DNA from 4 places in the Arthrobacter sp. CAN_C5 genome. Region 4 is predicted to be linked to each of the others. Evidence: riboswitches for the same ligand, from Rfam matches in the RefSeq annotation. Region 4 holds a riboswitch; each other region holds the start of a gene.

What was found. A riboswitch is a leader RNA that binds a small molecule or an ion and turns the genes downstream of it on or off. The one in region 4 is predicted to bind S-adenosylmethionine.
Region 1: it holds a riboswitch for S-adenosylmethionine, as region 4 does, so the genes downstream of both, sfnG (dimethylsulfone monooxygenase SfnG) here and H4V95_RS09240 (ABC transporter substrate-binding protein) in region 4, are expected to answer to the same signal.
Region 2: it holds a riboswitch for S-adenosylmethionine, as region 4 does, so the genes downstream of both, H4V95_RS13650 (homoserine O-acetyltransferase) here and H4V95_RS09240 (ABC transporter substrate-binding protein) in region 4, are expected to answer to the same signal.
Region 3: it holds a riboswitch for S-adenosylmethionine, as region 4 does, so the genes downstream of both, H4V95_RS02095 (MetQ/NlpA family ABC transporter substrate-binding protein) here and H4V95_RS09240 (ABC transporter substrate-binding protein) in region 4, are expected to answer to the same signal.

What each region holds. Positions count from the first base shown of each region.
Region 1 covers NZ_JAGGMZ010000001.1:3,650,755-3,658,390, forward strand. Annotated here, with positions in the region: gene H4V95_RS17000 (ABC transporter ATP-binding protein) at 1-45, shown strand, start outside; gene H4V95_RS17005 (aliphatic sulfonate ABC transporter substrate-binding protein) at 201-1,235, shown strand; gene H4V95_RS17010 (ABC transporter permease) at 1,232-2,146, shown strand; gene acs (acetate--CoA ligase) at 2,137-4,113, shown strand; gene H4V95_RS17020 (hypothetical protein) at 4,277-4,972, shown strand; SAM riboswitch class I at 5,048-5,152, shown strand; gene sfnG (dimethylsulfone monooxygenase SfnG) at 5,159-6,316, shown strand; gene H4V95_RS17030 (O-acetylhomoserine aminocarboxypropyltransferase/cysteine synthase family protein) at 6,316-7,636, shown strand, end outside.
Region 2 covers NZ_JAGGMZ010000001.1:2,901,987-2,909,622, forward strand. Annotated here, with positions in the region: gene H4V95_RS13645 (SGNH/GDSL hydrolase family protein) at 1-268, shown strand, start outside; gene H4V95_RS13650 (homoserine O-acetyltransferase) at 265-1,359, opposite strand; SAM riboswitch class IV at 1,414-1,548, opposite strand; gene H4V95_RS13655 (VOC family protein) at 1,680-2,321, shown strand; gene H4V95_RS13660 (CPBP family intramembrane glutamic endopeptidase) at 2,382-3,191, opposite strand; gene H4V95_RS13665 (DeoR/GlpR family DNA-binding transcription regulator) at 3,221-4,021, opposite strand; gene H4V95_RS13670 (class II fructose-bisphosphate aldolase) at 4,018-4,884, opposite strand; gene H4V95_RS13675 (hexose kinase) at 4,881-5,948, opposite strand; gene H4V95_RS13680 (ROK family protein) at 5,984-6,943, opposite strand; gene H4V95_RS13685 (SIS domain-containing protein) at 6,949-7,636, opposite strand, start outside.
Region 3 covers NZ_JAGGMZ010000001.1:424,855-432,490, forward strand. Annotated here, with positions in the region: gene H4V95_RS02075 (alcohol dehydrogenase catalytic domain-containing protein) at 1-1,012, shown strand, start outside; gene H4V95_RS02080 (TetR/AcrR family transcriptional regulator C-terminal domain-containing protein) at 1,038-1,760, shown strand; gene H4V95_RS02085 (aldo/keto reductase) at 1,761-2,771, opposite strand; gene H4V95_RS02090 (bifunctional diguanylate cyclase/phosphodiesterase) at 3,190-4,695, shown strand; SAM riboswitch class IV at 4,865-4,982, shown strand; gene H4V95_RS02095 (MetQ/NlpA family ABC transporter substrate-binding protein) at 5,196-6,077, shown strand; gene H4V95_RS02100 (methionine ABC transporter ATP-binding protein) at 6,150-7,178, shown strand; gene H4V95_RS02105 (methionine ABC transporter permease) at 7,178-7,636, shown strand, end outside.
Region 4 covers NZ_JAGGMZ010000001.1:1,955,039-1,962,674, reverse strand. Annotated here, with positions in the region: gene H4V95_RS09260 (LLM class flavin-dependent oxidoreductase) at 1-309, opposite strand, end outside; gene H4V95_RS09255 (ABC transporter ATP-binding protein) at 306-2,105, opposite strand; gene H4V95_RS09250 (ABC transporter permease) at 2,102-2,926, opposite strand; gene H4V95_RS09245 (ABC transporter permease) at 2,923-3,849, opposite strand; gene H4V95_RS09240 (ABC transporter substrate-binding protein) at 3,856-5,532, opposite strand; SAM riboswitch class IV at 5,678-5,807, opposite strand; gene H4V95_RS09235 (MFS transporter) at 6,005-7,246, shown strand; gene H4V95_RS09230 (metalloregulator ArsR/SmtB family transcription factor) at 7,243-7,602, shown strand.

The DNA of each region.
Region 1 (7,636 bases), 1.7 Mb from region 4:
ATGCGCAGTTCCCTGCTGACTTCCCTGGGAGTGACCGGCCACTAGGCCGCGCCTTCCTGTCCTTCTTCCGCGGCCACCCACCTCCCGGCGCTGCAGTAGTTTCCTGCACCCCCGGCACCCGCGCCACACCCAGTACCACCCAGTTTTTTCCCATTCCCACCCACCCCGTCCCCCACGACGTGTCTCACCAAAGGACCCCCATGAACCGCCACCCATCGCACCTCCCCCGCCGCACCGCCCTGGGCGCGGCCTCCCTCGCCGTCGTCGCCTCCTTCGCCCTGACCGGGTGCATGGCCGGCGAGGACGCCGCCGGTCCGGCGGGCGGGGAACTGAACATCGACTTTGCTACCTACAACCCCCTGTCCCTGGTCATCAAGGAACAGGGCTGGCTCGAGGCTGAACTGGCCGAGGAGAACGTCACCGTCAACTGGATCCAGTCCGCCGGGTCCAACAAAGCCAACGAGGCCCTGCGTGCCGGGGCGATCGACGTCGGGTCCACCGCCGGCTCGGCCGCGTTGCTCGCCCGTTCCAACGGCTCACCCATCAAGACCATCGACATCTACTCCCAGCCGGAATGGTCTGCCCTGGTAACCAACGCGGATTCCGGGATCGAGGAAATCGGGGACCTGCGCGGCAAGTCAATCGCCGCCACCAAAGGGACTGACCCGTACTTCTTCCTGTTGCAGGCCCTGGAGGCCGGCGGGGTAGATCCCTCCGAGGTGACGGTGCAGAACCTGCAGCACGCCGATGGGCGGGCTGCGCTGGCCAACGGGTCGGTCGATGCATGGTCCGGACTCGACCCGATCATGGCCTCCGCCGAGCAGGATGGCGCCACCCTCTTCTTCAGGGACATCGACTTCAATACCTACGGTTTCCTCAACGCCACCGAGGAGTTCATTGAAGAATCCCCCGAACTGGCCCAGACCGTCGTGAATGCCTACGAAAAGGCCCGCGAATGGGCTACCGAGAACCCCGAAGAGACAGCGGAAATCCTCGCCGAAGTCGCTGGAATCGACGTCGAGATCGCCAACGCCGTCATCATCGACCGCACCAACCTGTCCGTCGACCCCGCCCCGGGGGATGCGCAGCGTGCCGTGCTGGAAAAGATCGGGCCGGTATTCGTCGAATCCGGTGATGTTTCCAGCCAGGAACAGGTCGATGAAGCGCTGGACACCCTCTTTGATGACTCCCTGGTGCGCAACGCGGACCCCGCGGCGATTGAGGCCTCCTCATGACCCATCTGGGGAACCCGTACGTGACCGGGAACAGTGTTACGGCAGCGAGCAAGGCCGGTTTAGAGGCCTCAGGCTCCACCGTGACAACGGCAGACGCCACCCAGCCGCAGCCCGAACGGGGTGGGCCGGCACATGGATGGTCCCAGACCGGCCCGCTGCGGCGTGGCTGGGTGCGTCTGCTCCTCGGGTTGCTCCTGCCGGCGCTGATCATCACCGTCTGGCAGCTGAACTCGGTCACCGGCCTGTTCAGCTCCGTCCAGGTCCCGCCGCCGGCTGCGGTGTTCAACGCCGCCGTCGAACTCATTCAGCGCGGCGAGCTGTGGACCCACATCGGTATCTCCACCCAACGGGTGCTGCTGGGCTTCACGTTCGGCGCGGCCCTGGGACTGGTGGTCGGCTCACTGGTGGGGTTGTCCCGGATCGCCGACGCCCTGCTGGCACCGACCATCGGCGCGCTCCGGGCCGTCCCTTCCCTGGCCTGGGTACCGCTGCTGATCCTGTGGATGAAAATCGGTGAAGACTCGAAAATCACCCTGATTCTCATCGGCGCCTTCTTCCCGGTGTTCACCACCGTCTACATTGCGTTGCGCCACGTGGACCGGAACCTGGTCGAAGCTGGCCGGGCGTTCGGCCTCAAGGGCCTGAAGCTGCTGACCACCGTGCAACTCCCGGCGGTGATTCCCGCCGTTTTCTCGGGCCTGCGGCTGGGGCTCGCCCAGGCGTGGCTGTTCCTGGTCGCCGCGGAACTGATTGCCTCCTCCCTGGGGCTCGGCTATCTGCTCAGTGATTCACAGAACAATGGACGGGTGGACAGGATCTTCCTGGCCATCATCCTGCTGGCCATCATTGGCAAGACCACCGACGCCTTGCTGGGGATCGCCGAGAAGTGGGCGGTACGACGATGGGCCTAAGCCTGCAGGACGCCGACCCGCTCACCGAGGCAGAGCATCTCGACTTCTGGGACCGGCAGGCCCGCCGGCTGGATTGGGACACCGAGTGGTCGGCCGTGCACAGCTTCGACCCCGCCCGCCCGCTTCCGGGAGGGGCCGACGGTGGGGACGACGGTGGGGACGACGTCGAACTGACCGTCCCGGTCATCGAATGGTTCGCCGGCGGCCGCCTGAACGTGGCTCACAACTGCGTGGACCGGCACGTCGATGCCGGGTTGGGGAAGAAGGTGGCCCTGCACTTCGAGGGCGAGCCGGGAGACCGGCGCACCGTCACTTACGCGGACCTGCAGGACGAGGTGTCACGGGCCGCCAACGCGCTGCTGTCCCTCGGAGTCGGCAAGGGCGACCGGGTGGTGATCTACCTCCCGGTCCTCGTGGAAACGGTGGTGATCACCCTGGCGTGCGCCCGAATCGGGGCGGTCCACTCGCTGGTGTTCGGCGGTTTCTCGGCCGAAGCCCTCCGTTTCCGCGTCGAAGACACCGGCGCCAAGCTCCTGGTGACCACCGACGGGCAGTATCGTCGCGGCGCTGCGGTCCCCGTGAAGGCCAATGCTGACCAGGCCGTGTCCGGTTCACCCAGCATCGAGCACGTCCTCGTGATCCGCCGCACCGGCGACGACGTCGAGTGGACCGAGGGGCGCGACGTCTGGTGGCACGACGTCGTCGGCTCCGCCTCCCCGCACCACACTCCTGAGGCGTTCGACGCCGAGACCCCCCTGTTTATCATGTACACCTCCGGGACGACCGGTAAGCCCAAGGGTCTGGTCCACACCTCCGGCGGCTACCTCACCCAGGCGTCCTGGAGCTTCGAGTACCTGTTCAGCCACCCCGACCCGGAGCTGCGGGAGCACGACGTCCACTGGTGCACCGCCGACCTGGCCTGGGTCACCGCCCACACCTACGAGATCTACGGTCCGCTCTCCAACGGCGTCACCCAGGTGATCTTCGAGGGCACCCCCAACACGCCGCACCCGGGCCGGCACTTCGAGATCATCGAACGCTACGGCGTCACCAGCTACTACACGGCGCCCACGCTGATCCGGTCGCTGATGGGCTGGTTCCCGGACGGGGTGCCCAACGACTACAACCTGTCCTCGATCCGGCTTCTCGGCACCGTCGGCGAGGCCACCAACCCCGAGGCGTGGCGCTGGTTCAGGGAACACCTCGGGGCGGGCACCGCACCTGTGGTGGACACCTGGTGGCAGTCCGAGACCGGCGCGACCATCCTTTCCCCCCGACCGACCGACCCCTCGTTCAAGCCTGGCTGCGCAACACGTGCGCTGCCCGGTGTCAGCACCCGGATTGTCGACGACGCCGGCCACCCCGTGCCCGTCGGCGAACAAGGCCTGATCGTCGTGGACCGGACCGGACCGGCGATGGCCCGCACCGTGTGGGGCGACCCCCAGCGCTACCTCGATTCCTACTGGCGGAAGTTCGCTGCGCAGGGCTGGTTCCTCGCCGGGGACGGCGCGAGGTACGACGACGACGGCGACACCTGGATCCTCGGGCGGGTGGACGACGTGCTCAACGTGTCAGGGCACCGGCTCTCGACCATCGAGATCGAATCGGCCCTCGTGGCCCACCCCTGGGTGGTCGAGGCCGGTGTCTGCCCTGTTGCTGATCCGCGGACCGGTCACGCAATCGCCGCGTTCGTGGTCCTGTCACCCTCGGAGGGCACCGGTCCCGCCGTCGGGGAGGACGTGGACCGGGTGCTGCGGAACCATGTCGCCGCAGTGATCGGGCCGATCGCGAAACCGACCGCCGTCGTCGTCGTCGACGACGTGCCGAAGACCCGATCCGGGAAGATCATGCGGCGGCTCCTGACCCAGCTGTTCGAGAACACGGCGCTCGGCGACACCACGTCGCTCCAGAACGAGGGGTGCGTGCCCGGCATCGCGGCAGTGCTCGCCGCGCGCCCGGTCCGGTGACCCGCACCTCCTTCCGGTGAGCAACCTGGACATCGGTGATCACCATGTCCCTCACGGATGTCCAGGTTGACCCATCCGGTCCAGGTTGCTCACCCTTCCCGGGCATCGGGCCGCCCCGACGCAGCGTTTGTCGGTTGTTACGCGCGTGTGATCGGGTTGTGCCATGAGCATTGACAAGGATGAACAGAAGCGGCGCGAGGAACGGCTGGCAATTACCCGGATCGTGCTTCGGCCCACCGGAACACCCCTCCCGCTGGCGTTCATGGCGCTGGCAGTGGCGACCATCGGCGTCAGCGCGCTGCAACTGGGGATCATTCCGGCTCAAGAGGAACAGATCGTTGCGCTGGGGATCCTGGTGCTCACGGTACCGCTGCAACTGTTCTCCTCCGTCATTGGCTTCGGCGCCCGTGATCCGATTGCCGGGACAGGGATGGCCATGGTTGCCGGTACCTGGGCGCTGATCGCGGTGGCGATGCTGGTCACCCCGGGGGGCGCATCGATTTCCGCGCTCGGGGTGCTCCTGATTACCGCGGCGGTAGCTATGCTGGCACCGATCCTGGGCGCGAAGGGCAAGCTGGTGGCCGCCGCCGTGCTCGCTGGTTCCGCGCTGCGGTTCGCTTTCACCGGCGTCGCCCACCTGACGGGTGCGGATGGCTGGGAGACCGCCGCCGGGATCTTTGGGTTCGCGCTCGGCGCCCTGGCGATCTACGCAGCGATCGGCTTCGAAACGGAGGAAGCAGGCGGGCCGTTCCATGTCCCGCTGCTGCGCCGCGGATCGGGGACCAAGCCGCTGGCCGACGACATGGGCGAGCAGGTCGAAGGGATAGCCCGGGAGGCGGGCGTCCGCCGCCAGCTGTGAGGTCGCCACTCCGCCAACCACTGCAACGGAGAGCAACAATGTTGGTGCACCGCGATCGTGCTGTCACACTGGTGGGGACCATCCCGAGCGGTTGAGAGATCTGGCTCATTGACACCGCAGCAACCCTGGCCGCTGCCCACGGCAGTGACATTAGGGTGCTAATGCCAGGCACGATGGAGGACAAATATGGCTATTGACCTTTCCCAACCCCTGAAGTTTGCGTACTGGGTTCCCAATGTGAGCGGCGGCCTGGTGGTCTCCACTATTGAGCAGCGCACCGGCTGGGACTTTGAGTACAACAAGAAGCTGGCCCGCATCGCGGAGAACGCTGGGTTCGAGTACGCCCTCTCGCAAACCCGGTATGCGGCAAGCTACGGGGCAGACAAGCAGCACGAGGCGACGGCGTTCTCGCTGGCCCTGCTCGGCGCGACCGAGAAGCTGAAGGTGATTGCCGCCGTCCACCCCGGCATGTGGCAGCCCGGTGTCCTCGCGAAGTTCATCATCACCGCTGATCACATCTCGCAGGGCCGGGCGGCCGTGAACATTGTCTCGGGCTGGTTGAAGAGCGAGTTTACGGGCTTCGGCCTCCCCTGGTTGGAGCACGACGAACGCTACGTCCGCACCGAGGAATTCATCAGAATCCTCCGCGGCCTCTGGACAGAGCAGAACTTCTCGCAGTCCGGCAAGTACTACAACATCACCGACTTCACCCTCAACCCACCACCCGTTGACGTGCCCGGGCGGCCGCACCCGGAGGTCTTCTTCGGTGGGAACTCCACCGCGGCACAGGCCACCGCTGGCCGGGTGGCCGACTGGTACTTCTCCAACGGCAAGGACCTTGAGGGGTTCAAGGAGAACATCGCCGGCGTGCAGGCCTCCGCCGCCGAGGCCGGGCGCAAGCCACGGTTCGGACTCAACGGGTTCGTGATTGCCCGCGACACCGAGAAGGAAGCCCGCGAAACCCTCCGCGAGATTGTGGCCAAGGCACACAAGCCAGCGGTCGAGGGGTTCCGTGGCGCCGTCCAGGAAGCCGGTGCCTCCACCAAGGACGGCAAGGGCATGTGGGCAGATTCCTCCTTTGAGGACCTGATCCAGTACAACGACGGTTTCAAGACCCAGCTGATCGGCACGCCCGAGCAGATTGCCGAGCGGATCGTCGAGTACAAGAAGATCGGCGTCAACCTGATGCTGACCTGCTACCTCCACTTCCAGGAGGAAGTCGAAGCCTTCGGCCAAGACGTCCTCCCCATCGTCCGCGAACTTGAAGCGGACCTCGCCCGCAAAGAGGGCCTGGATTTCATCGTCAACGACGTCACTCACGAGAACATTAAGGCAGGTGTCTAATGGCTGACCGCAGCTTCGGATTCCGTACGCGTGCACTCCATGCAGGGGGCACCCCCGACTCGGCACATGGTGCCCGGGCCGTCCCCATCTACCAGACGACATCGTTCGTGTTCAAGGACACGGCCGACGCCGCAAACCTCTTTGCGCTGCAAAAGTACGGCAACATCTACTCACGGATCGGCAACCCCACGGTCGCGGCCTTCGAGGAGCGGATCGCGTCGCTGGAGGGTGGCATCGGGGCGGTCGCGACGGCGTCGGGCATGAGCGCCGAATTTATCACCTTCGCTGCGCTCTGCCAGGCCGGGGACCATATCGTCGCCGCGTCGCAGCTGTACGGCGGCACCGTCACCCAGCTCGACGTGACGTTGCGCCGGTTTGGCATCGATACCACCTTCGTCCCGGGCACCGACCCAGCCGACTATGCGGCCGCCATCCAGGACAACACGAAGGCCGTCTACGCCGAGGTGATCGCCAACCCATCGGGCGAGGTGGCCGACATTCAGGGGCTGGCGAAGATCGCTCACGACGCCGGTGTGCCGTTGATCATCGACTCCACCCTGAGCACCCCCTACCTGATTCGTCCGATCGAGCACGGCGCCGACATTGTGATCCACTCGGCGACGAAGTTCATCGGCGGGCACGGGACCACCCTGGGCGGCGTCGTCGTCGAGGCCGGCACCTTCAACTGGGGTAACGGCCGGTTCCCCACCATGACCGAACCGGTGCCCTCCTACGGCAACATTCAGTGGTGGGCGAACTTCGGGGAGTACGGGTTCCTGACCAAGCTGCGCACCGAGCAGCTCCGGGACATCGGCCCGTCGCTGTCCCCCATGTCCGCGTTCCAGCTGCTCCAGGGGGTCGAGACGCTGGCCCAGCGGATGGATGAACACCTCTCCAACGCGCAGGCAGTCGCCGAGTGGCTGGAGAACGATCCCCGGGTGGAGTACGTCAACTATGCGGGGCTGCCCTCCCACCGGCACTTCGAGCGGGCCGCCAAGTATTTGCCGCAGGGCCCCGGCTCGGTGTTCAGCTTCGGGGTGAAGGGCGGCCGCGTTGCGGGGCAGACGTTCATCGAGTCGCTGCAGCTGGCCTCCCACCTGGCGAATGTCGGCGACGCACGGACGCTGGTTATCCACCCCGGGTCGACGACGCATCAGCAGCTCTCCGCCGAGCAGCTGGTCACGGCAGGCATCCCCGAGGATCTGGTGAGGATTTCGATCGGCCTGGAGGATCTGGAGGACATCCTGTGGGACCTCGACCAAGCCCTGGACCTCGCTACGGCACCGAACCTGGAGGATAAATTGGACCCGAATGTTGATG
Region 2 (7,636 bases), 950 kb from region 4:
CTCTCCTCTGGGCCACCACACGATCGCGATGATGGTGCTGGAGACCCTCGCCGTGCCGCATTCCCTGACTCCACTGAAACCGCAGCCCCTGCCCCACAAGAGCTGGCGTGCAGCCCGTACAGAGGACCTCGTCTGGGCGAAGGTGTACTTCGTTCCCTGGGTGTTGCGCCGGCTCCGCCGCCAGTCGGCCGGTGACGACATACTGGCGAAGCGTCCGGATGCCGCGCCCATCTTCGGTCCGGGTATGCCGCCGGGCGCGGGCGGCTAGGAGTAGAAGGCGTCCCGCAGCCTGTCGTGGAGCTGGCTGACCTCGGTGAGGAACGCGTCGTGACCGATCGGTGAGGTGATCAGGTGCACGGGTACCTCTCCGGGCAGCGCGTCCGCCAGGAGCTGGGACTGGCTGGGATAGTAAAGCCGGTCCGAGTCCACCGCGGCGATGAAGAACTGCGCCCGCGCCAACTGCACCGCTGCGTGCAGCGAGCCACGATCGCGAGCCGCGTCGTGACCCATCAGGGCTTCGGTCAAGGCAACATAGCTGTTGGCGTCGAAGCGGTCCACCAGTTTGTCAGCCTGATGATCAAGGTAGCTCTCCACCTGGTAGCGGCCACGGGCCGCCGGATCGGTGGAGCCGAAGGGGACCTCCGGACTCTGGGGTGCCCGGCCGAACCGGTACTCAAGCTCGGGTTCGGACCGGTAGGTGATGTGGGCGATCCGTCGCGCCAGCCCCAGCCCCGCGGTGGGCCCGCTGCCGGGGTAGTAGTCGCCGCCGGCGAACCCGGGGTCCAGGCGGATGGCAGCGAGCTGGGCCTGGCCGAAGGCGATCTGTTCCGCGGAGCTCGACGCCGTGCACGCGATGACTGCGCATCGTTCCACCCGATCCGGATACATCAGTGCCCACTCGAGGGCCCTGGCCCCACCCAGGGACCCCCCAAGCACCGAATGCCAGGTCCCGATTCCCAGTGCATCCGCCAGCAGCGCTTCGGCCCGCACGGAATCCCGCACCGTCAGGAACGGGAACCGCGATCCCCAGGGGACGCCGTCGGGATCGAGGCTGGCGGGGCCGGTGGACCCGTAGCACCCGCCGAGCATGTTGATCGACACGGCGAAGTACCTGGTGGTATCGATAGTCTTGCCCGGGCCGACCAGCTGGTCCCACCAGCCGTCCTCGTCCGAATCGCCCCGGGCGACATGGGAGCTGCCCGTCAGTGCGTGCTGGATCAGGACCGCGTTGGAGGCATCCGCGTTGAGGGTGCCCCAGGTTTCGTAGGCGAGGGTGAGTTCGGGGAGGTATCCCCCGGTCTCGCAGGTGAAGGGGCCCAGGCTGCGGGTCTGCACCGTCCCGTCCCGGCGCGAATGCATGGTGCTGCCCTGTTGGGTCGTGTGAAGAGTTGTCACTGAAACCGCCCGCCTCGAAGTCCGCGCTTGCGCCGGACACCTTGCCCGCCGCCTGGTCGTCACCCGGGGCACCCCGCCGCGAAGGAGGGTTGCCGTCCAGCAAGCCGGGGCTCTGGTGGAACGGTAATCCGCTCCGTGCTGGCACTCGTGACCTGCTTCTAGATAACCCGAAGAAGCCGTCCCGGTGCAAATATGTGAACGCAATCTACCGCGACAGCGGGGCCCATCAAGAGGTTAGGCGACCCTAAGTCGAGACACACATCACAAAGTGCAAAACTAGGGCCATGCGCTTGGACCATGTCTCATATGCTTGTGAACCCGACGGCCTCGTAGCGACAGCGGGGAGGATTTCCGCTGCCCTGGGCATCGAACCGGTCAAGGGCGGTGTGCACCCCCGCTTCGGCACGCGGAACATGATTTTCCCTTTGCTGAATGGCCAATACCTTGAGGTGGTCGAGGTACTCAACCACCCCGCGTCAGACAAGGCGCCCTTCGGCCAGGCGGTCCGTGCGCGCTCCGAAGCCGGTGGAGGCTGGATGGGGTGGTGCGTCGCGGTCGACGACCTGGCCCCGTTTGAGGAGCGGCTCGGCCGCAGCGCGGTTCCCGGAAACCGCAAGTTCCCGGACGGACAGGAACTGACGTGGCAGCAGATCGGCATCAAGGGTTTGATCGCCGACCCCCAGGTTCCCTACATGTTGAGGTGGGATGACGGGACCGAGGCGCTGCACCCCTCGCATGCCCGCCCAACGTCGGTCCGGCTCGACTCGTTGACCATCGCCGGGTCACCCGATCGGATCGCCGAATGGCTGGGGACCCCCGCCACCGATCCGCTGGATGGTGTCGCGGTGCGCTGGGTGGCCCCGAACGGCACTCCCGGCGTGATGTCGGTGACCTTCGAGGCTGCCAGCGGCCTGGTTGAAATCTAGCCCGTCCCCGCTCACCAAATTACGGCCCCGGCCCACCGGGCCGGGGCGGGTCGGGTTCCCCTAGTCGCCGATACCGATCGCCGACCCGAAGAGGGCAAAGCCAACGAAACCCGCAATGTCCAGCAGCGCGTGGGCAATTACCAGCGGCATCACCCGTTTGGTGCGGGTGTAGGCGTACCCGAAGATCAGCCCCATGATGAAGTTGCCGATAAACGGCCCGAACCCCTGGTACAGGTGGTAGCTGCCGCGCAGCAGGGCGCTGCTGACGATGATCACCGGCGTCGACCATCCGAGCTGGCGCAGCCGGTGGAACAGATACCCCACCACGATCACCTCCTCGACAACCGCATGGCGCAGTGCCGACAGCATGAGCACCGGCACCGTCCACCAGTACGCGTCGAGCGCCGCCGGTTCGATCGCCGTCGTGATACCCAGCGCCCTGCCGCCCGCGTACACGCCCAGCGTGCCCGCCCCGATCAGGACGGCCAGGCCGAAACCGAGCCCGAAGTCGACCCGGGGCCGACTGAAGGTGAACCCCAGCGTCCTGAACGCCGATTTGCCGGGCTCCGTGAGCAGGAACAGCACCAGGAACACCGGGATGAGGGCAAAGAAGATGCCCAGCAGCTGGTAAACGAGATCGAAATACTGCCGGTCGTTGAGCACGGGGTTGAGCCGCGTGGTCTGGGACGCCAGCGGAGCCTGGCTCAGTTTGTCGAGCAGGTTCACTACCGAGTAGACCGCCGACTGGCCAAGGGACAGTCCCAGGACAATCGCGATCTCCGCGGTGATCCGGCGGCGCTGGCCGGGTGAGGCACTCCCGACGGCGCCGGGAGCGGGCCGTGCGGGCGGGTGGGTGGCATCGGTGGGCATGGCAGCCATCCTAGTGGGAGCTCCTGTGGCTATTCGGTGGCCACCATCGGCGCCACGATCACCGTGGTGCCGTGATCCTCGAACGACTGCCGCTGGGCGTCGGTAATCCCGGAGTCGGTGATCAGGTTGCTGAAGGTGTAACCGGTCATGGTGGCGAAGCAACGGGTGCCGATTTTCGACGAGTCCGCGACCACATAGGCGGTGGTTGCCCGCTTGGCGACCATCGCGTTAACTGCCGCCTCCCCCTCATCACTGATGGTGGGGCCGACGACCGGGTCCAGGCCGTTCACCCCGACGAACGCGAGGTCCAGAGCTACCCGCTGCAGCACCGCGTCGGCATAGGATCCCACCAGCTCGTAGGATCGCGGATTGACGATCCCACCGGTGACCATGATCTTGAAGTTGGGCCGGACCACCAGCTGGGCTGCAATGTTGATCGCGTTGGTCACGACCGTGAGGGTGGGCTTGGTGGACGGTTCCATCAGGTCGCTGCGCTTGCTCAGGGCCGAGGCGATCGCAGTGCTGGTGGTCCCCCCGCACAGCCCGATCACCGCGCCCTTGGGAATGAGGTCGCTTGCCGCCTGGGCGATGGCCCGTTTCTGGTCCGCGTGGGCGTCCCTGTTGTAGCGGCCGGGCAGGTCGTAGGCGACGGCCTCGATGCTGGCGCCACCGTGGGTACGGGTCAGCAGCCGCTGCTCCGCGAGGCTGTCCAGGTCCCGCCGGGCGGTCGCCGGTGACACCTTGAGCTTGGTGACGATCTCCTCGACATCCACCTGGCTGGCCACAGACAGAAGGTCAAGGATGGCGGTGAGCCGCTCTGCACGTTTCATCGTGCCTGCCCCTTCCCGGGTGCTGAGCCCGCGGCGGCGAAAAGGGTGAGTAACCGGGCCGTCTCAGGTTCGATGGCGGCACGTCCGGCAGCGAGGTACTTGCGCGGGTCGACCGCCGACGGGTTGTGCTCGAGATACAGGCGGACGGCGCGGGTGGCCAGCTGGTTCAGGTGGGTTGAGACATTGATCTTCGTCATCCCGGCCCGGATTGCCGCGGTGAGGTTCGCGTCGGAGACCCCCGATGACCCGTGGAGCACCAGCGGCACCTCAAGGACTGATTTCAGGGCTGCGATCCGTACCAGGTCCAGTTCGGCGCTGCGCTGTGTCATGGCGTGGGACGAGCCGACGGCGACGGCGAGGGCGTCCACGCCCGTTGCCGTCACGAAGGCGGCGGCCTCCCCCGGGTCGGTGCGGACTCCCGGCGCGTGGGCGCCGTCCTTCCCGCCGATCTGTCCCAGTTCGGCCTCGACATACACACCGCGTTCCCGGGCATAGGCGGCGACCCGCGAGGTGGTGGCGACGTTGTCCGCGAAAGGCAGGGCGGCGCCGTCGTACATCACGGACCCGAAACCCAGGTCAACGGCGGCGAGGGCCAACTCCGGGTCCTCGGCGTGGTCGAGGTGGACGGCGACCGGCACGCTCGCCGACCGGGCGATCGCGAGGGTGGCCAGGGCGATCGGCTCCAGCTGCCGGTGGTATTTGACGCAGTTTTCGGAAATCTGCAGGATCACCGGGAGTCCCGCCGCCTCCGCGCCGGCCACCAGCGCTTCGGCGGTTTCCAGATGGATCACGTTGAAGGCGCCGAGGCCCGTCCCGGCGGCAACAGCAGCGGCCATCAGATCGCGTGTCGGTGTGAGGCTCATGGTCGGGGCTCCTGCTGTGCGTGGGGGCTCGTGGGCCGGTCCGGGGTGTTTGGCTCTGGGGTCGTGAGGGCGGGGGTGTTAGGGGCCGGGGTCGTAAGGGCCGGCGTGATGGTGACCGCTGCGACCAGCTCCGGGAAGCTGGCGTGCAGCTCTCCCGCGGCCGGCATCAGGACCGCGGCGGCCGACCAGGCGGTGGCCAGCCGCAGCAGGGTCTCGTCGCCTTGGTCGGAGGCGGCGTCGGTGTCGGTGTCGGCATCAATGTCGGTGGCAGCGACGCCTGCGGCGGAGGTGGCGCTCGAGGCGAGCACGACGGCGAGAGCGGCAACCGCGGCGTCCCCCGCGCCGGTCGGATTCCCGTCCACCCGTGGCAGGGAGGCCCACAGGGTAGGTCTCCTGGTCCGGTGCAGGGCCATGCCGTCCTCCCCGCAGCTGACCACTACGGCACCCGCGCCGCGGCTCAACAGCTGTCGGGCGCCGTCGTCGAGCGTCGTGGCACCGGTCGCTGCCAGCAGTTCGTGATGGTTGGGCTTGAGGAGGTCCGCGCCGGCGTCGGCCGCCGCCAGCAGCGCGTCGCCGGAGGTATCGATAATGCTGGGGATGCCCTGCTCCCGGGCGCGCCGCACGAGGGATGGGTAGAAGTCCGCTGGCGCACCCTCGGGCAGGCTGCCGGAACCCACCAGTGCACCGGCACCGTCGAGCTGGGCTTCGAGCGCAGCACGGAGCGCACCCCACTCGGTGTCCGAGAGGGGGCGTCCGGCCTCGTTAAAGATGCTGGTCTGCCCGGCCTCGCGGTCGACGAATGCCATGCTCCGACGGGTGGCGGCCGCCGTCGTGGTCAATGCATGGGGGACCCCGCTGGCAACGAGTTCGTCCCGGAACTCGGAACCGGACAGGCCACCAACCGGTGCCACTGCGACCGTCCGATACCCCGCCTGGTTCAGCACCCGCGCGACGTTGAGCCCCTTTCCGCCAGCGCGCAGCAGGGGCTCACCCACCCGGTGGGATGAGCCGGGAACCAGCCGCGGCACGGCATAGGTCAGGTCGACCGCCGGGTTTGCCGTCACGGTCACAATTGTCCCGCGGGGGCGCAGCACCCCTGTCATGGCGCGTCCAGGAGGCTGCGGGCGCGCAGCGCCGCGCCGATTAGGCCGGCGTCCTGGCCCATCCGTGCCGCCAGGAGGACCGGACGACGATGGAAGGAAAGGTTCCCCTCAAGCTCCCGGCGCAGTGGGCCGAATAGCGCCTCACCGGCCTGGGCCAGTCCGCCGCCGATCACCACTGCCTCGGTGCCGAGAATCGCGACGAGCTGGCTGATGCTGAAGGCCAGCGCGGCGACGGCGTCGTCAATCACCTGTTGGGCGGCCGGGTCCCCCGCGGCCGCGGCCTCGAACACGTCCTGCGCACCGGTGACCGACTGGTTGCTCTGATCGGCATAGCGGCGGGCGATCGCTCCCGCCGAGCCCAGGGTTTCCAGGCACCCGTGCACACCGCAGGTGCACGCCAGCCCACCGGGCACCCGGGCATGCCCCAGCTCTCCGGCATATCCGCCGGCCTGCACGCGCACGCCACCGCAGAACACCGCGCCGGCGATCCCCGTCCCAATGATCACGACGACGACGTCGGCGAACCCGCGGGCCGCACCGAAGCGCATCTCGGCGTCGCCGGCGGCGCCGACGTCGTGCGCGTAGGTGACGGGGAGGCCCGTGGCCTCCTGAAGTCGCTGGGCAAACGGGAAGTCACGCCAGCCGAGGTTCGCCGAGTAGATCCCGACGCCATTGACTTCGTCGACCAGCCCGGGGGCGATCAGGCCGATGGCGCCGATGCGGTGGGCCGGCCAGGCGGCGCGGTAGTCGGCGAGTAGCTCGGCCGCGCGCTCCACGATGCTTTCCCCGGGGATGCAGGAGGGAGCGGGGGTGGGGGTACGCCGGATGTCGAGGAGAGTCCCGTCCGGGTCGGCGAGGGCCGACTTCAGGTCGGTGCCGCCCACGTCGATGGCCAGCACCAGGTCCGTCGCGGGCGCTGGCGCCGGGTCCGCCGTCGTCGCCGGGTGGTCGGTCATCGGTACTAGGAGTCCAGGATCACTGAGCGGGTCAGGTTACGGGGCAGGTCCGGGTCCAGCCCACGGGCGCGGGCCCGGGCGAGGGTGATCTTGTGGATCAGGGCCAGGTCGGCGAGCGGGTGGCGCCCGGTGTTGATGTAGTCCGCGCCGGTGGGTGCGACGTCCTCGGCCAGCCCAACGACGTCGTCTCCGAACAACCACACCACCCGGCCGGGGGCGGCGATCGAGATGGGCCCGTGGCGGTACTCCTTTGCGGGGTAGGACTCGGTCCAGCCCTGCACGCCCTCACGCATCTTCAGCCCGGCCTCGTGGGCAAGCCCCACGGTCCAGCCGGTCCCCAGGAAGGTGAATTGCTCGGCGTCGAGCATCTCGGGGCTGATGTCCAGCTCAAGTGCTGCGGTCGCATCGGTGACCGCTTCGCCCAGGTCGATTCCCAGTGACGCCAGAAGGTAAGCGAGTGCGGCGGTGGCAAAGCGGGTCTGGACCACCGACTCCTCATCCGCGTAGGGCAGGGCGACGACGGCGTCGGCGAGCCCGATGGCCGGGGAGCTGGTATCGCCGATGACGGCGATGATCCGGAGGGTCCCCTTGAGCTCCGTCATGAGTTCGAGCACCTCGGTGGTGGTGCCGGATCGGGAGATGGCGACGACGGCGTCGTAGCCGCGGCCAGCCACCACTGCCGCCTCGGAGGCT
Region 3 (7,636 bases), 1.5 Mb from region 4:
AGGGACAGCGCTGGTCCGGCTTGGGGCGTCCGGCGTGTGCGGTTCCGATCGACATGTGCTCGACGGCGAATGGGAGATGCCTTCCCCCACCGTCATGGGCCACGAGGGAGCGGGGGTCGTCGAAGCTATTGGTGAGGGGGTCGAAGACGTTGCAGTCGGAGACCATGTCGTCCTCAGCTGGTTCTATCCCTGCCGGCGCTGCACTGCCTGTCTTTCCGGCAGGGCCTTCGTCTGCACGGGCAGCCGTTCAGAGGAATGCCTCCTCCCGGATGGCAGCACGCCCCTGTCGGAGAACGGAACACCTGTGTATCCCTATCTTGCCGTCGGGTCGATGAGCGAATACACGGTCGTCCCCGAATCGGCAGCCGTGAAGATACCGTCGGACGTGCCGTTTGAGGTTGCCTCGCTCCTTGGCTGCTCGGTGTCTACCGGTGTAGGAGCGGTGGTCAACGATGCGATGGTGGCGCCGGGCAGGTCTGCCGTCGTCGTCGGGACCGGCGGAGTTGGACTGTCGATCATTATGGGACTGAACCTGGTGGGGGCGCACCCCATCATCGCTGTCGATCTCAGTGAGGAAAAGCTCGCGATAGCTCGCCGTTTTGGTGCCACGCACTCGGTGATTTCCGGGCCGGACAGCCAGGAGCAGATCCGGAGCATCACCGGGGGTGGAGCGGACTATGCGTTCGAGGCGATCGGACGCAAGGACACCATCGAGTCGCTGCCTGGCCTGTTGGTGCGTGGGGGCACTGCCGTCCTGGTCGGCCTGCCGCCAGCTGACCAGACCATCAATTTTGATGGCCTGGCACTGGCCGAGGGAGGGATCCGGATTGTCGGGTCCAACTACGGCTCCACAGTTCCCGGCCGGGACTTTCCTCGTTTGGCCGCACTCTATCTGGCCGGCAAACTACCGGTGGATGAGCTGATCTCCGACCGGATTCGCCTCGACCAGGTCAACGAGGCCTTCGAGGCGATGCGCCGTGGCGAGCGAGCACGCAGTGTCATAGTGTTTTAGCGGCCCGCAACCACGAAGGAACTTTATGGCCAGGCCTACTACCCGGATCCTCACTCCTGGCAAGATCTTCCGGGCGGCCCTTGAACGGTTCGACGAGCGTCAGGAATTTTCCATCCCACAGCTTGCCAAACGGCTGGGCGTCAGTCCGTCCTCCCTCTATCACCATGTGAAGGGAGGACGGACCGAGATTATCGAGGGAATCCGTTCCCTCATCAGTCAGGACGCTCACGACCGTGGGGATTTCCCGCCGGGAGAGGGAAACTGGCAGGAGCAGACGCGTCGCTGGGCGATCAACTACCGCTACGCGCTGGGGCTTCACCCGATGGCCATTCCGGCGCTGGTGGGCGAATCTGTCGACGATGCGCCCACCCTCGAGATCTACGAAACGTTGGCGCAGATCCTCGAGTCGGCCGGATTCCAGGACGGCCGGCTCCTTGACGCTCTTTCACTCGTTGATCTGCTGGTTCTTGGTTCTGCGATCGACGCGGGATCTCCCGAACCGCCGTGGGAGCCGTCGGAACTTGCGCATCCCTCCCTGTCACGAGCACTGGCGACTCAAACCGGTGCCCGGCGACAGGACAGGGCTTTTGCCCTGGGGCTCGACGCGGTCATCGCCGAACTGGACCGTCAGCTGACCACTCACGTCGCCCCTGACGGGTTAGACCGGGCGATTCGTCGCCCTGCCCCTGCCAGTCCTCACGTTTCGGCGAAGGGGAGCGAAATTGAGGAAGGGGCGAACTTGTTGTAGCTAGTTCGCCGGAACGGGAGCCAGCGGCGAGATGAGCTGTTCCTCGCGCAGGGCATCCCAGAAGGCGGCGGGCACCGTCTCCTGCAGTGCGGCGAGGTCCTCCGCGATGCGGCTCGGTTTGGTGGCGCCCGGTATCACCGCGGTAGTTGCCGGGTGGGCGAGCGAGAACTGCAGCGCTGCCGCCTTGATGCCGATTCCGTGTTCAGCCGTCAGTGCCTTGATGCGTTCCACCTTGGTAATGATCTCGGCCGACGCTTCCTGATACTCGAAGTGCTTGCCGCCAGCAAGAATGCCCGAACTGTAAGGTCCGCCCACCACAATATCCACCTGGTGATCGACTGCCGCCGGGAGGAGGCGCTCCAGGGCACGATCATGGTCGAGGAGCGTATACCGTCCGGCCAGGAGGAAGGCATCGGGCTGGGGCTCGTCCAGATCGAGTGTCAGCTCCAGTGCCTCCACACGGTTGACGCCCACACCCCAGGCCTTGATGACGCCCTCGTCCCGCAACCGGGTCAGGGTGCGGAAAGCGCCGGTCCGGGCCGATTCAAAGACGGCAAGCCACTCATCGCCGTAGAAGTCCTGGGCAATGTCGTGAACCCAGACGATATCCAGTCGGTCGGTTTTCAGTCGTTTGAGACTGTCCTCCACCGAACGGAGAGTGGCGTCTGCCGAGTAGTCGTTGACCACCTTGTTCGGGCGGCCGTGGGCGAACAATCCGCCCTTCTCTCCCATGTCGCGTGCTGAGACGTCCTCGGTCTCGTCGAGGATCACACGGCCCACCTTCGTGCTCAGCACATAGTCACCCCGAGGGTGCGCGGAGAGTACATCGCCGAGGCGGATCTCGGCGAGGCCAGCACCGTAGAACGGTGCGGTGTCAAAGTACCTGATGCCCTGGTCCCAGGCGGCTGCGACAGTGGCCGTGGCCTCTTCCTCGGGAATGGCCCGGAACATGTTGCCCAGCGGTGCAGTGCCGAACCCGATGGGTGCCGGGAGCAAGGATGAAATGGTCACGGAGGGGTTCTCCTTCGGGAGGTGTTGGGCGTGCTGCGCAGGATTCGCACAGGATCTTCAAAGTAAGGCGCCTTCGTATTTACCCGGGGGTTACACTGGGAAAACCGGCGCGAACGTGGTGAAACGTGAAGAACAACACCACTGATTAAGCATATCGTTCGGCTGGGCGGGCCACGGGACCTTCCGCCACCCCACAGGAAGGTCTCTCATGCACTACGTCTCTTGTCGTCGACGACTGATCGCCAATCGACCCACAGAGTGTTGCCGCGCAATCAGCGGTACCCCGGCCCACAATTTGTCATGCAGAAGATAAGCGTCTTTTCGGCACTCTCGCCGTGGAAGCACCTCATCGGTCATGGATTCGCCACCGCTGGGGACTTCAGATTTCCGTTGATTCACCCGAAAGCGAATTGCACTTATGCCCGACCCCGCAAGTGATTCATCCGCCGCACTGTTTCAGGACACCCCCTCCGATCGGGAATACACCGAGTCGTCCATGGCGGGCCCCGAGGCCCGGCCATATGAGCGTGCCCTCGAGGACGTGCGTCGCGGCATTGAGGCTCAGCCCACCCCGGCGGCTGCCCAGGCCGGGCTGACGCACCTGATGCGCCACGACCCCCTCACCGGGCTGGTCAACCGAACGGGTTTCCTCTCCGAGCTGTGGGCCCTCCTCGCCGAGGATGGCACCGACCAGTCTCCCGTGGGCGTCCTGATCCTCGACATTGACCACTTCATGGCGGTCAATGAGGGACTGGGTATCGCTGCCGGCGACGAGGCACTCAGCATCGTGGCATGGCGGCTCCGGTCCACAATGAGCGACACTGCGGTTGTCGCGCGCCTCGATGGAGACGAGTTTGCCGTCGTCGATACTTTTGCTGACACGGCAGCCGCGTGTCAGGCGGCAGCCTTGCTGCTGGCGGCCCTCAACGCGCCGATGATTGTGGGCGGGTCAACGCTCGATCTTTCGGTCAGCATTGGGTTTGCGATGGCTAGTTCCAGCGATACGACCGACGGCGTGCTAGGCAGGGCCACCACCGCCGTGAACCGGGCGAAGAAGCTGGGGCGTAACCGGTTTGAAGTGGAAATCGGAAGCACCAAGGACCCGACAGATGGTCGTCTCAAGCGCCGAGGCGAACTGCGGCAGGCGATCGACGACGGCGAACTGCTCCTCCTCTTCCAGCCGCAGATCGACCTGGCCAACGGACAGATGAGCGGTTTTGAAGCGCTGGTCCGGTGGGATCACCCGGACCGGGGGTTGCTGGACCCGGGATCCTTCATCGACTTCGCCGAGGAGTCCGGGCTGATCCTGCCCCTCGGTGCCTGGGTCGTCAACGCCGCCGTGGCGCAGCAGGCGGCCTGGCACCGTTCCTCACCCGGCCGGGCACCGGTACGCATGTCAGTGAACATTTCGGCCATTCAGTTGAATGACCCCCATCTGGCGGACATCGTGACTGCAGCTCTGGAACGTCACAACGTGGCGGCGGGACTGCTCACCCTCGAGATCACCGAGACGGCGTTGACAGTCGACCCCGAAAGTGCGCTCCGGACGCTCAACGCGCTCAGCGCACTGGGCGTCAGCTTGTCCATCGATGACTTCGGGACCGGCCACTCCAGCCTGGTCTATCTGCGGCGCTTCCCAATCGATGAGCTCAAGATTGACCGGTCATTCATCGCGGGCCTTACCTCCGATACCAAGGACCACGCGATCGTGACCTCCTGCATCCAGCTCGCCCACGCGACGAACATGTCTGCGGTGGCCGAGGGCGTCGAAACGGCCGGCCAGCTGGAAGCCCTGTTGGGGCTTGGCTGCGATCTGGCGCAAGGCTACTTTTACACCCGGCCCATGACCGCGGTAGATCTGGAACCCTGGTTCGTTCCGCGTCCGGACAACCAGATCATGTCCCGGGAGCAGCTCACCGGCTAGTCGCGCCGCTGGATCACCGGCGGTCGCGATGACCGACCAGGCTATGAGGGCCTGCTGGGTGGTCATGCCGAGGAACCGGCTCGCCAGCAGTTCTCTGCCGGGCCATTTGTGACGATCCTTCGAGACCATTTTTTGACCCTGCGAATTATCTGCTTTAGCGTGAACTCAGAATCAAGAGTTCAGCCAATGGCTCCCTGGCCGGTTGAACAGCAACCCTCTCCCGTAGTGGGGTGCTTCAGGTGAAGATTCGGCCACCGGAACAAGTCCCCGGATGGCAAGTACGGCGTATCCAGGAGAGTCCCCGCAAGGGTCTCGGTGATACCGCCCGCGATCTCGAAGCGAGCCAGTATGTAACACCCGAGGAATCCCGCCCGATTGTCGCTGCAGTTTACGCAGCACCTTCACATTTTTCTTTTCTTAGTGCCGATCCAGCAGAGCTTCCGGCCGATTTCGCCTGCCCGCTGGTCCTTTTCCCAAGTAAACCGTTCAAAGGAAAACCCATGAATTCCCGCAAACTCCTGTCCCTTGCCGTAGTCCCCTTTCTGGCCCTCACCGTCGCCTGCGGTTCGTCGGAAGGCTCCGACTCCGGCAACGAAAGCATCAGCCTCGGCGTCGTCGGTGCCAGCGACCCGGAATGGGGGCTGTTGACCGAAGCCGCGGCGGAGGAGGGAATTGACCTTGAGGTCATCGACTTCGCCGAGTACACCCAGCCCAACCCCGCACTGAGCGAAAGCGAACTCGACCTCAACCAGTTCCAGCACCTGGTGTACCTGGCGCGCTACAACGTTTCCAGCGGTGCGGAGCTCGCCCCGATCGGGTCCACAGCGATCTACCCTCTGGGTCTGTACTCCACCCAGTACGGCTCGGTCGACGAGATCCCCGAGGGCTCCACCGTCGCCGTCCCCAATGACGAGAGCAACCTGGCCAGGGGCCTGCTCGTGCTCCAGTCCGCTGGACTGGTGGTGCTCGACGGCGGCGGCAGTGCCTTCTCGACCATCGACGACATTGACGAGGAGGCCTCCAAGGTCACCGTCACCACCCTCGAGGCCTCGTTGACACCCACGTCGTTGCCCGACGTCGCCGCCGCGATCATCAACAACGACTTCGTTCAGGACGCGGGGCTGAACTTCGAGGACGCCATCGCGCAGGACGATCCGACGGATCCCGCCGCCGTTGCGTACGTGAACGTGTTCGCCGCCCGTGCCGGTGAGGAGACCAACGAGACCTACCAAAAGCTGGTGAGCATCTACCAGGAAAACCAGGAGGTGCAGGACGCCGTCCAGGAGACCTCCGGTGGGACGGCCGAGTTCCTGGTGGTAACTCCCGAGGAGCTGCAGTCAACCCTCGACACTGTCGAGGAAGACACCGCCGCCCAGGGCTAGCCAGGCCCCGCCAACTCCTGCGGCCGGCCGGCGATCCCGGCTGGCCGCAGGGCTCTTCCAGCAAGGAGCACCATGCCCCTCATCTCTTTGCAGGACGTCACGAAAAGCTTCCCTCCGGGGCGGCGCGGTGACGATCCTGTGCACGCTATCGACAACGTCAGCCTAGACATTGAGGCCGGCGAGATCTACGGGATCATTGGGTACTCGGGTGCCGGCAAGAGCACCCTGGTCCGGCTGATCAACGCGCTGGAGAAGGCGACCAGCGGCACGATCATCGTCGACGGACACCAGGTCACCAACGTGCCCGACCGCCAGCTGCGCAAGCTGCGCCTCGACATTGGCATGATCTTCCAGCAGTTCAACCTGTTCAACGCGAAGACGGTCTGGAACAACGTTGCCTACCCGCTCCGCGTCGCAGGGAAGAGCCGGGAGGAAATCCAGGCGCGCGTCACCGAGCTCCTCGACTTTGTGGGGCTGGCAGACAAGGCATCGAACTACCCTGAGCAGCTCTCCGGTGGGCAGAAGCAGCGCGTCGGGATTGCCCGCGCGCTGGCCACGTCACCGAAGATTCTCCTGGCCGATGAGGCCACCTCGGCGCTGGACCCCGAGACCACCCACGAGGTGTTGCGCCTGCTGCGCCGGGTCAACGAGGAGCTGGGGATCACCATTGTGGTGATTACTCACGAGATGGATGTCATCCAGACCCTCGCCACCAAGGTGGCGGTGATGGACGGTGGCCGGATCGTCGAGCGAGGTGACGTTTTCGACGTCTTCTCCAACCCGCGTCAGGCCTCGTCGCAACGGTTCGTCTCCACGGTGGTCAGGGGCATCCCGTCACCCGACGAGGTCGCCGTGCTGCGCGAGCGGCATGCGGGTCGGATCGTCACCTTCTCCTTCCGCGACGGCGACTCGTCCCAGGCCTCGGTGTTCCTTGAACTCGCCGCTGCGGGGGTCGAGTTCGAGCTGATCTACGGGGGCATCAACGACATCAGGGGCCGCGCGTTCGGGCACCTCACCCTCGCGCTTACCGGACCGGGCACCGCGATCGACGCCGCACTGGCCAGTCTCGCCACCCGCACCACTGTGAAGGAGCTCAGCTGATGGATTCCCTGATCGATCTCAGCCCGGAACTGTGGCAGGCCACCTACGAGACCCTCTACATCGTCGGGTTCAGCCTATTCTTCGGCGGTCTGGGTGGGCTGCTCCTCGGTATCGGCCTTTACACCACGCGGGCCGGCAGCATCCTGGGGAACAGCGCCGTGTTCAGCACCCTGAACATCATTGTCAACATTTTCAGGCCCATCCCGTTCATCATCTTCCTGGCCGCGGCGCAACCCCTGGCCCGGGCTGTGACGGGGACCGGTATCGGCAACAGCGCCATCATCTTCACGCTGTCGCTGGCCGCCGCGTTCGGGATCAGCCGCATTGTGGAGCAGAACCTGTTGACCGTGCAGCCCGGAGTGATCGAGGCGGCACGCTCAGTAGGTGCCGGCCGGCTCCGGATCATCCTGACCATCATCATCCCGGAAGCCCTGGGACCGCTGATCCTTGGCTACACG
Region 4 (7,636 bases):
TGCCGCGAAGCCAAGGTGTTTAGTGACGGCCGCCATTGCCGGGATGATCAGCAGCGGGTCGTTGCTGGGGATCTGCACCGCTTCCCGCAGCGCCGTGTCGGGACCGTTGCGGTAGCCGTCGTAGGTCCCGATCACATCGGCGAGGAACACGCTGTCGAACAGTCCGGCTTCCAGGATCTGGGCGGTCTCCACCCAGAAGTCGAGGTCATTGAACCGGTGCCGGTTGTTTTCCGGATGTACCCATAGTCCGTGGGAAATGTGGCCGACGCAGTTCATTTCGAAGAGGTTGAAGGAGATCTGGCGGGTCATGAGCGGGTTCCGTCCTGTCCGGTGGCGGGGAGTGGGGTGGTAGAAAGTGGGGTGATGGGAAGTTGGGGGATGGCGTTGATCAGGTCACGGGTGTACTGGTGTTGCGGCGTATCGAAGACGGCCGTGACCGTGCCCCGTTCGAGAACCTCCCCGTCCTTCATCACCAGGACGTCCTGGCTGAGGTGCTGGATCACCCCCAAGTCATGGGAGATGAAGAGGTAACCGAGGCCCAGACGCTCCTGGAGTTCGGAGAACAGGTCCAGGATGGTGGCCTGCACCGACACATCGAGGGCCGAGACAGGCTCGTCACAGATAATGATCTCCGGTTCGGCGGCCAGCGCCCGCGCAATCGCTACCCGTTGCCGTTGTCCGCCCGAGAGGTCAAGGGGACGGCTACGGAGTTTGTCCTCGCCCAGTCCCACGAGGGCCAGCAGCTCGCGGATACGGTGGTCCCGCGCGGTTCGTGGGACCCCGGCCGCGGCGACGGCCTGGCCGATGACCTGTCGGACGGTCTTCCGGGGGTCGAAGGAGTGCAGCGGATCCTGGTAGATCATCTGGACGGCGCGGCGTGCGCGACGGTTCTTCTGCTCGTGGTGCTCCCGCCAGGTGCGCCCACGGAACCGGACGCTGCCGGCGTCGGGAGCCTCGACGCCCAGCACCATCCGTGCCACAGTGCTCTTGCCCGAGCCTGACTCACCGACGATGCCCAGGGTGGATCCTTTCCGCAGCTGGAAGGACACCCCGGCCACTGCAGTGCGCGAGGTCCCACCCGAGTCCGGGTAGCTCTTGTGGATGCGGTCGGCCGTGAGGAGCGCCGTACTGCCTCGTTCCGGTGTACTGCCTGGTACCGATGTTTTGGCTGGTTGCGGTGTCCTGACTCGTGCTGGCGTTCTGGTTGGCGTGGGTGAGTCGACACGTGTGAGTGGGCCCGTCAGCCGGGACCCCCGGGAGGCCGCCGAGGGAATGGCGGCCAGGAGGCCCTTGGTGTAAGGATGCTGCGGGTCCAGGAGGACCGCCTCCATGGTTCCTTCCTCGACAATTTCGCCCTGGCGCATGACTGCCACCCGATCCGCCAGGTTGGCAACGACGGCCAGGTCATGGCTGACGACAAGCATGCCGGTACTGCCGCCCTTCAGGTCGCCCAGCAAGCGCAGGACCTGGGCCGCGATGGTCGCGTCGAGCGCCGTCGTCGGCTCGTCGGCGATCAGGAGGCCCGGCTCAGCGGCGATGGCCGACGCAATGAGCGCCCGTTGCCGGAGCCCGCCCGAAAGCTGATGCGGGTACTGGGAAGCGCGGACCTCCGGGTCCGGGATCCCTACCGACCGAAGGAGTTCGATGATGCGGCGGTCGCGTTCGACGCGGGAGAACAGCGAGTGGAGTCGCAGTACCTCACCCACCTCCTTTCCCACTGTCCGCAGGGAATCAAGGGACGAAAGGGCGTCTTGCAGGATGAAGCCGGCGTCCTTGCCCCGTACCCGGCTCCACTGCCGTTCGCCCCAGCCGGTTACGTTCTGCCCGTTGAACCTCTGGAAGCGGGTGCTCACCTGGGAGCCGTGACCGGTCAACCCGACCAGGGTCCGCGCGGTGACGGACTTGCCGGAGCCGGACTCACCCACCAGGGCGAGGCACTCGCCCGGCAGGACCGACAGGCTGACGTCGTTCACGGCACGGTGTCGGCGGGTACCCCTACCGAAGTCGACCGTGAGGTTCGCGAGCTCGACCAGGGGGGAGGGAAGAGGGATGGCGGACGGGGTGGGCTCCCGGGTGGCGAGTGCTGTGGCGGCTGTGGCGGTCATTGGACTCTTCCTTCTGCTCGGCGTCGGAGCTCGCGCCCGATCACGGTGATGGATAGTACGGTGGCGACAAGGAATGCGGCGGGGAGGGTGATCATCCACGGCGCGTTGGTGATGAAATTGCGGCCAACGGACAGCATCGCGCCCCACTCCGGCGCCGGGGGTGGAGTGCCCAGACCCAGGAAGCTCAGGGACGCCCCCGCGCCAATGGCGGAGCCGACGCCGATGGTTGCCAGGACGAGCACCGGCTTCATGACATTGGGAATGACATGCGTGAGCAGAACCTGGCCGCGGCGCAGCCCGAGTGTGCCGGCCGCTTCGACGTAGCCGGAGCGGCGGACCAGATGGGTCTGGGCCCGGGTGATGCGGGCGTAGTAGGCGACGCTGCCCGCCCCGATGGCCAGGATCGCGTTCTCGGTGCCTCCGCCGATGATGCCGATGACCACCAGGGCAAGGAGGATCTCGGGGATGGCAAGGGTCACGTCCAGGACCCGCATAACCGAGGCTTCGACGAGCCGGCCGTTCAATCCGGCAAGCAAACCGATGGCCGTCCCGCCGACCAGCCCGATGGCGGTCGCACCCAGCCCGATGTAGAGGGACGTCGCAGCACCGTGCACGATCCGGGAGTAGATGTCCGCCCCTGAGTCATCGGTCCCAAAGAGGGCCGTGGGGTTGGGCGCCTCGAAGCTGCGCGCCGGATTGACGGTATAGGGGTCGGCGCTGGCGAGCACGCCCGGCACCAGGACTGCTGCGGTGAGCCAGAGGAGGAAGCCGGTGGCAAGGAGCAGCCCGGGGCGTCGCGCTGTCTGGGAGAGGATGCTCAAGAGGTCACCACTTTCGGGTCGATGAGCGTGTAAAGGAGGTCGACCGCCAGGTTGACCACCACGTAGACGGCTGCCGACAGGAGAACGATGCCGATGATCACCGGCAGGTCCTTGTTGTAGACAGAGGCGAGGGTCAGGGCGCCGATTCCCTGCCGGCTGAACAGGGTCTCGACAATCACCGACCCGCCGAAGAGGGAGGCAACAACGAACCCCGACAGGGTCATCACAGGGATGGCGGCGTGCCGGAGCGCGTGCAGCATACGAACCGGGAGGTCCCGCATGCCGCGTGCGCGGGCCGTCAGAATGAACGGCTGCTCCAAAACATCTTCCAGCTCGTTGCGCAGCACCTGTGAGAGCGTTCCGAACACCGCCAACGCCAGGGTCAGCGCCGGAAGGATCAGGGCGATGACACCCTGATCCCCTCCGATGGGAAACCAGCGCAGGGTGAAGGAGAAGACGATCAGCAGGACGAAACCGATGATGAAGGTGGGTGTTGCGGCGAGCACCACCTCGATCCCGGACACGATTGATCGAACCCAGGGGGACCGCTGGGCGGAAAGCACGGCAACGAGCACCGTCAGTGGCAGGGCGACGAACGCAGCCGCGGCGGCGAGCATCGCCGTCGCACCGATCTGCTGCCCGATCGCAACGGTGACGGGGATCCGGAGGCGGTAGGACTGCCCCAGGTCTCCCTGCAGCAGGTTGCCCAGGTAACTGGCGTACTGCACGATCAGGGGTTCGTTGAGCAGGTAGTCGCTGCGCACCTGGGCGAGGGTTTCTGCGGTGGGGCGGGCATCGGGTCCGCCAAGAATCAGGAGGGCGGTGTCGCCGGGGATGAGGTAGACGGCAAGGAAAGTCATGGTGGCCGCCCCCCACAGGACTCCGAGCCCGATTACCAGCCGGAACAGGATCCGCCGTGCCATGCCCACCTACTCCGCCTTCCAGGCGTAGGTCAGGACGGGGACGGGGTGAGAGGTGTCCACGGCAACGTCCCGCACCGCATTGGAGTAGGCGAACTGGCTGGGGTTTTCGTGCAGCGGCAGGCCAGGCACAATGTCCAGCAACCGGTGCTGGACCTCCGAGTAGGCTTCGTCGGCGATCTGCCCGTCATCGGCCGCCCGGGCCGCCAGGAGAAGGTCATCGAGAGTGGGGTCATCCACATAGGAGGAGTTCTGACCGATTCGCTCTCCCGTGATCTCCGAGGAGTGATACCTGATGAACAGCACGTCGGTGGTGTTGGTGTGCCACACGCCGGCCAGCGCGTCATAGTCACCGGCGTACCGCAGTTCGCTCAGCTGTGCTTGCGGCAACTGGATGATCTGGAGGTCGAAGCCGGCCTTCCGTGCTTCACCCTGCAGCTGGACGAGCAGGGGGTTAGGCGTGGTGCTCTCGACAGTGGGCACGTCGATGACGAGGCGCTCGCCGTCCCTGGTCCGGAACCCCTCGTCGTCGCGGCCGGTCCAGCCAGCGTCGTCCAGGAGCTGATTCGCTTTCTCCAGGTCGTGGTGCAGGGTCCCCTCAACCGCCGGATCGTAGTATTTGCTTGCCGTCGACAGGAAACTGTCGGTCGGTGTGAACGTGCCGAAGCCGAGACTTTGGGTGACCGCCTGCGTGTCGATGGCAGCCACGAACGCCTCGCGGACGGCCTGGTCGCTGAAGGGTGCACGGCTCAGGTTGAAGCTGAGCACGTTGGGGCTGCCGGTGCGCACCAAATTCTCGTAGGTGAAGTCCGGGTTTGCGTCGACCGCGGCAGCGTTCTGCGGGGCCAGGTTCTCCGTCAGGTCATACTGCCCGGACACGAGGGACTGGTGGCGGATGACCGGCTCACCCACCAGGGTGACCTCCACCCCATCAAGGTAGGCCTCGCCGTCACCCTCAAGCCACTCCGGTGCCCAGTCGTACCCCTCCCGTTTGGTATAGCTGATGCCCTGGCCAGGGCGGTAGTCGGCAACGGTAAACGGGCCCGTTCCGATCGGCTCTTGGCAGAGAGTGTCAGGGGATTCGAGGATGGCCTTGCCGGAGTTCATACCAAGCCACGACTGGGCCAGCGTGTAGAGGAAGGGTGTGTAGGCGTACTCCAGGTGTGCCTCGAACGTGTACTCATCAATCACCGTGCCGTCGACGTAGGGCGCTATGTAGGCGGCGGCAAGGGGGGACTTGGTCGCTGGATCCCTCATGTGCTCCAGATTGAGCCCAAACACCTCGGCGTTCCAGGGGGAGCCGTCGCTGAAGGTGACTCCCTCCTTGAGGTGGAAGGTGTACGTCTTGCCGTCGTCGGAAATTTCCCACGACTCCGCGAGATAGGGAGCTATCTCGCCGTCGTCGTCAAGGGTGACCACATTGTCGTAGATCAGCCTCCCCAGGAACTGTTGCTGGGTCGCTGAGATGCCGTGTCCGTCGAGGCAACCCGGCTCGGCCGAGATCGACACGTCGAGGATGCCACCAGACACGGGATCCGAGGCCGGGTCAACAGCCGGGTTCGCAGCCGGGTTGGCGGACGCAGCGCAACCGCTCACCAGGGAGGCTACGAGGAGCGACGCGAGAATGGCTATTCTGCCCTGCGGTCGCTGGGAATTGTGGGCAGGATGGAGCGCTTTATTGTTCATGTGCTATTCCTCGGTGCGGTCCGGGGGCACACTAAAGGCACTACCCGGAGAAAGAATAAAGGGGGTCGAATCAGCGCTGAATTGTTAGCGCATAATTATCAGGAAATGGAACGGCTAGCCGGACAACTCACGAGGTACGCCTTTCGAAGTGCTCTTGCCTGCGCCGGCTCGGTCTGGTAATTACCGAGGCGAAGGCCGCTTCGTCATCCGAACCACCCACGAACATGGGGTTGGTGCGCGGTCCAGTCGGAGCTTTACGACCGCGTCTCTTGAAGCTGTCCCCAGTATATGCACAATGCGCAGACCAGCAATTAATAGGAAGTAACTTCCATCAATTGCGGGTCATAATTCGGGTATTTGTTTATGCGCTGATCACGCTGTGCTTATGTGTGCGAACGTGTGCACATATACTGAAGGGGATGCAAGCTGTTTCGTTCCGGACGGCTCGCCCCTTTGACCGAGAGGACACTTCGTGCTTGAAGTACTCAGGGTGACCGCCTACAGACGACTCTTCACGGCCCAGGTGGTGGCCTTGGCGGGAACGGGTCTCCTCACCGTTGCCCTGGGTCTACTCGCCTATGATCTGGCGGGCGCGCGGGCCGGGACGGTGCTCGGAACGGCTCTGACGATTAAGATGCTGGCCTACGTTTTCGTTGCACCCGTCATGGCGGTACTGGTGGAACGGGTACCCCGGAAGGCCGTCCTGATCGGCGCGGATCTGATGCGCACTGGTATAGCACTCACGTTGCCGTTGGTCGATCAGGTCTGGCAGATCTACCTATTGGTGTTCATTTTGCAGTCCGCATCGGCAACGTTCACACCCGCGTTCCAGGCGTTGATTCCAACGCTTCTACCGCGGGAGCGCGACTATACCCGGGCGCTGTCCCTTTCCCGCCTCGCCTATGATCTGGAGTCAGTACTCAGCCCGATCCTGGCGGCGGCGCTCCTGACTTTCATGAGCTTTCACCTCCTTTTCGTCGGCACCGCTGTGGGTTTCCTCCTGTCGGCCGCGATGGTCGTCGCCACCCCACTACCCCCTCAGCAGATCACCGTACAACGCGCCTCGGTTCTTCACCGGACCACCCTCGGTACGCGAATTTTTCTTGGTGAGCCGACCCTCCGTGGACTCATGGCGCTGAATTTTGTCGTGGCCTGCGGGACTGCCCTTGTGCTGGTGAACACCGTTGTCTACGCATTGGAGCTGTTCGAAGGAACAAATACCGACCTTGCCATTGCTCTGGCCTGCTACGGCGCAGGTTCCATGGCTGTCGCCCTCACGGTTCCACCTCTTCTTGACCGCGTGACGGATCGAACCCTGATGATTGCGGGAGGCGGTGTGATCTCACTAGGCCTGGGATTGGCCGGGGTGCTTGCCGCTGCTGGGCAGTCCTGGGTTCTTCTGCTCGCGGTGTGGACTGTGCTGGGTGCTGGGACCTCTATGATCAACACCCCATCTGCACGGCTACTCAGGAGAGCTGCCACCAGCGCGTCGCGGGCCCCCCTTTTCACCGCCCAGTTCTCGCTGTCGCACGCCTGTTTCATCCTGACCTACCCGATCGCGGGGTGGTTGGGGGCGACCCTGGGGCAAGAGGCAACGGCAGGGATTCTTGCGGGCCTGGCTACACTGGGGGTATTGGCGGCACTGAAGCTGTGGCCTCGAGGTTGGAGCCCGGTTTCCGGGGAAACAGCGACTGTCCAGGAGGCACATCAATGACTGACCGCCAGTTACAGCCGGAGCCGAGCCTGCACCATTCTGGATCCCCGGATGACCTGCGGCTGGAGGCGGGAGCAGCCGTGTTCAAAATGCTCGCAGACCCTACCCGGCTCCACCTGTTATGGCTCCTCACCCAGTCACCGGCCGATGTGACCGCCCTGGTAGATCACACCGCTGCCTCGCGGACGTCTGTGAGCCAGCATCTTGCAAAACTTCGGTTCTCGGGTCTGGTGACCACAAGAAAAGAAGGCCAGCGCGTTGTGTATAGCATCGCCGACGGCCATCTGGCCCGGCTGGTACGTGAGGGCATGAATCTTGCAGATCATCGCGTGAGCGGGGAACCCATCCACGGCTAGCGGCAGCCCGGTCAGCCCTGCTGGTCAACAATAA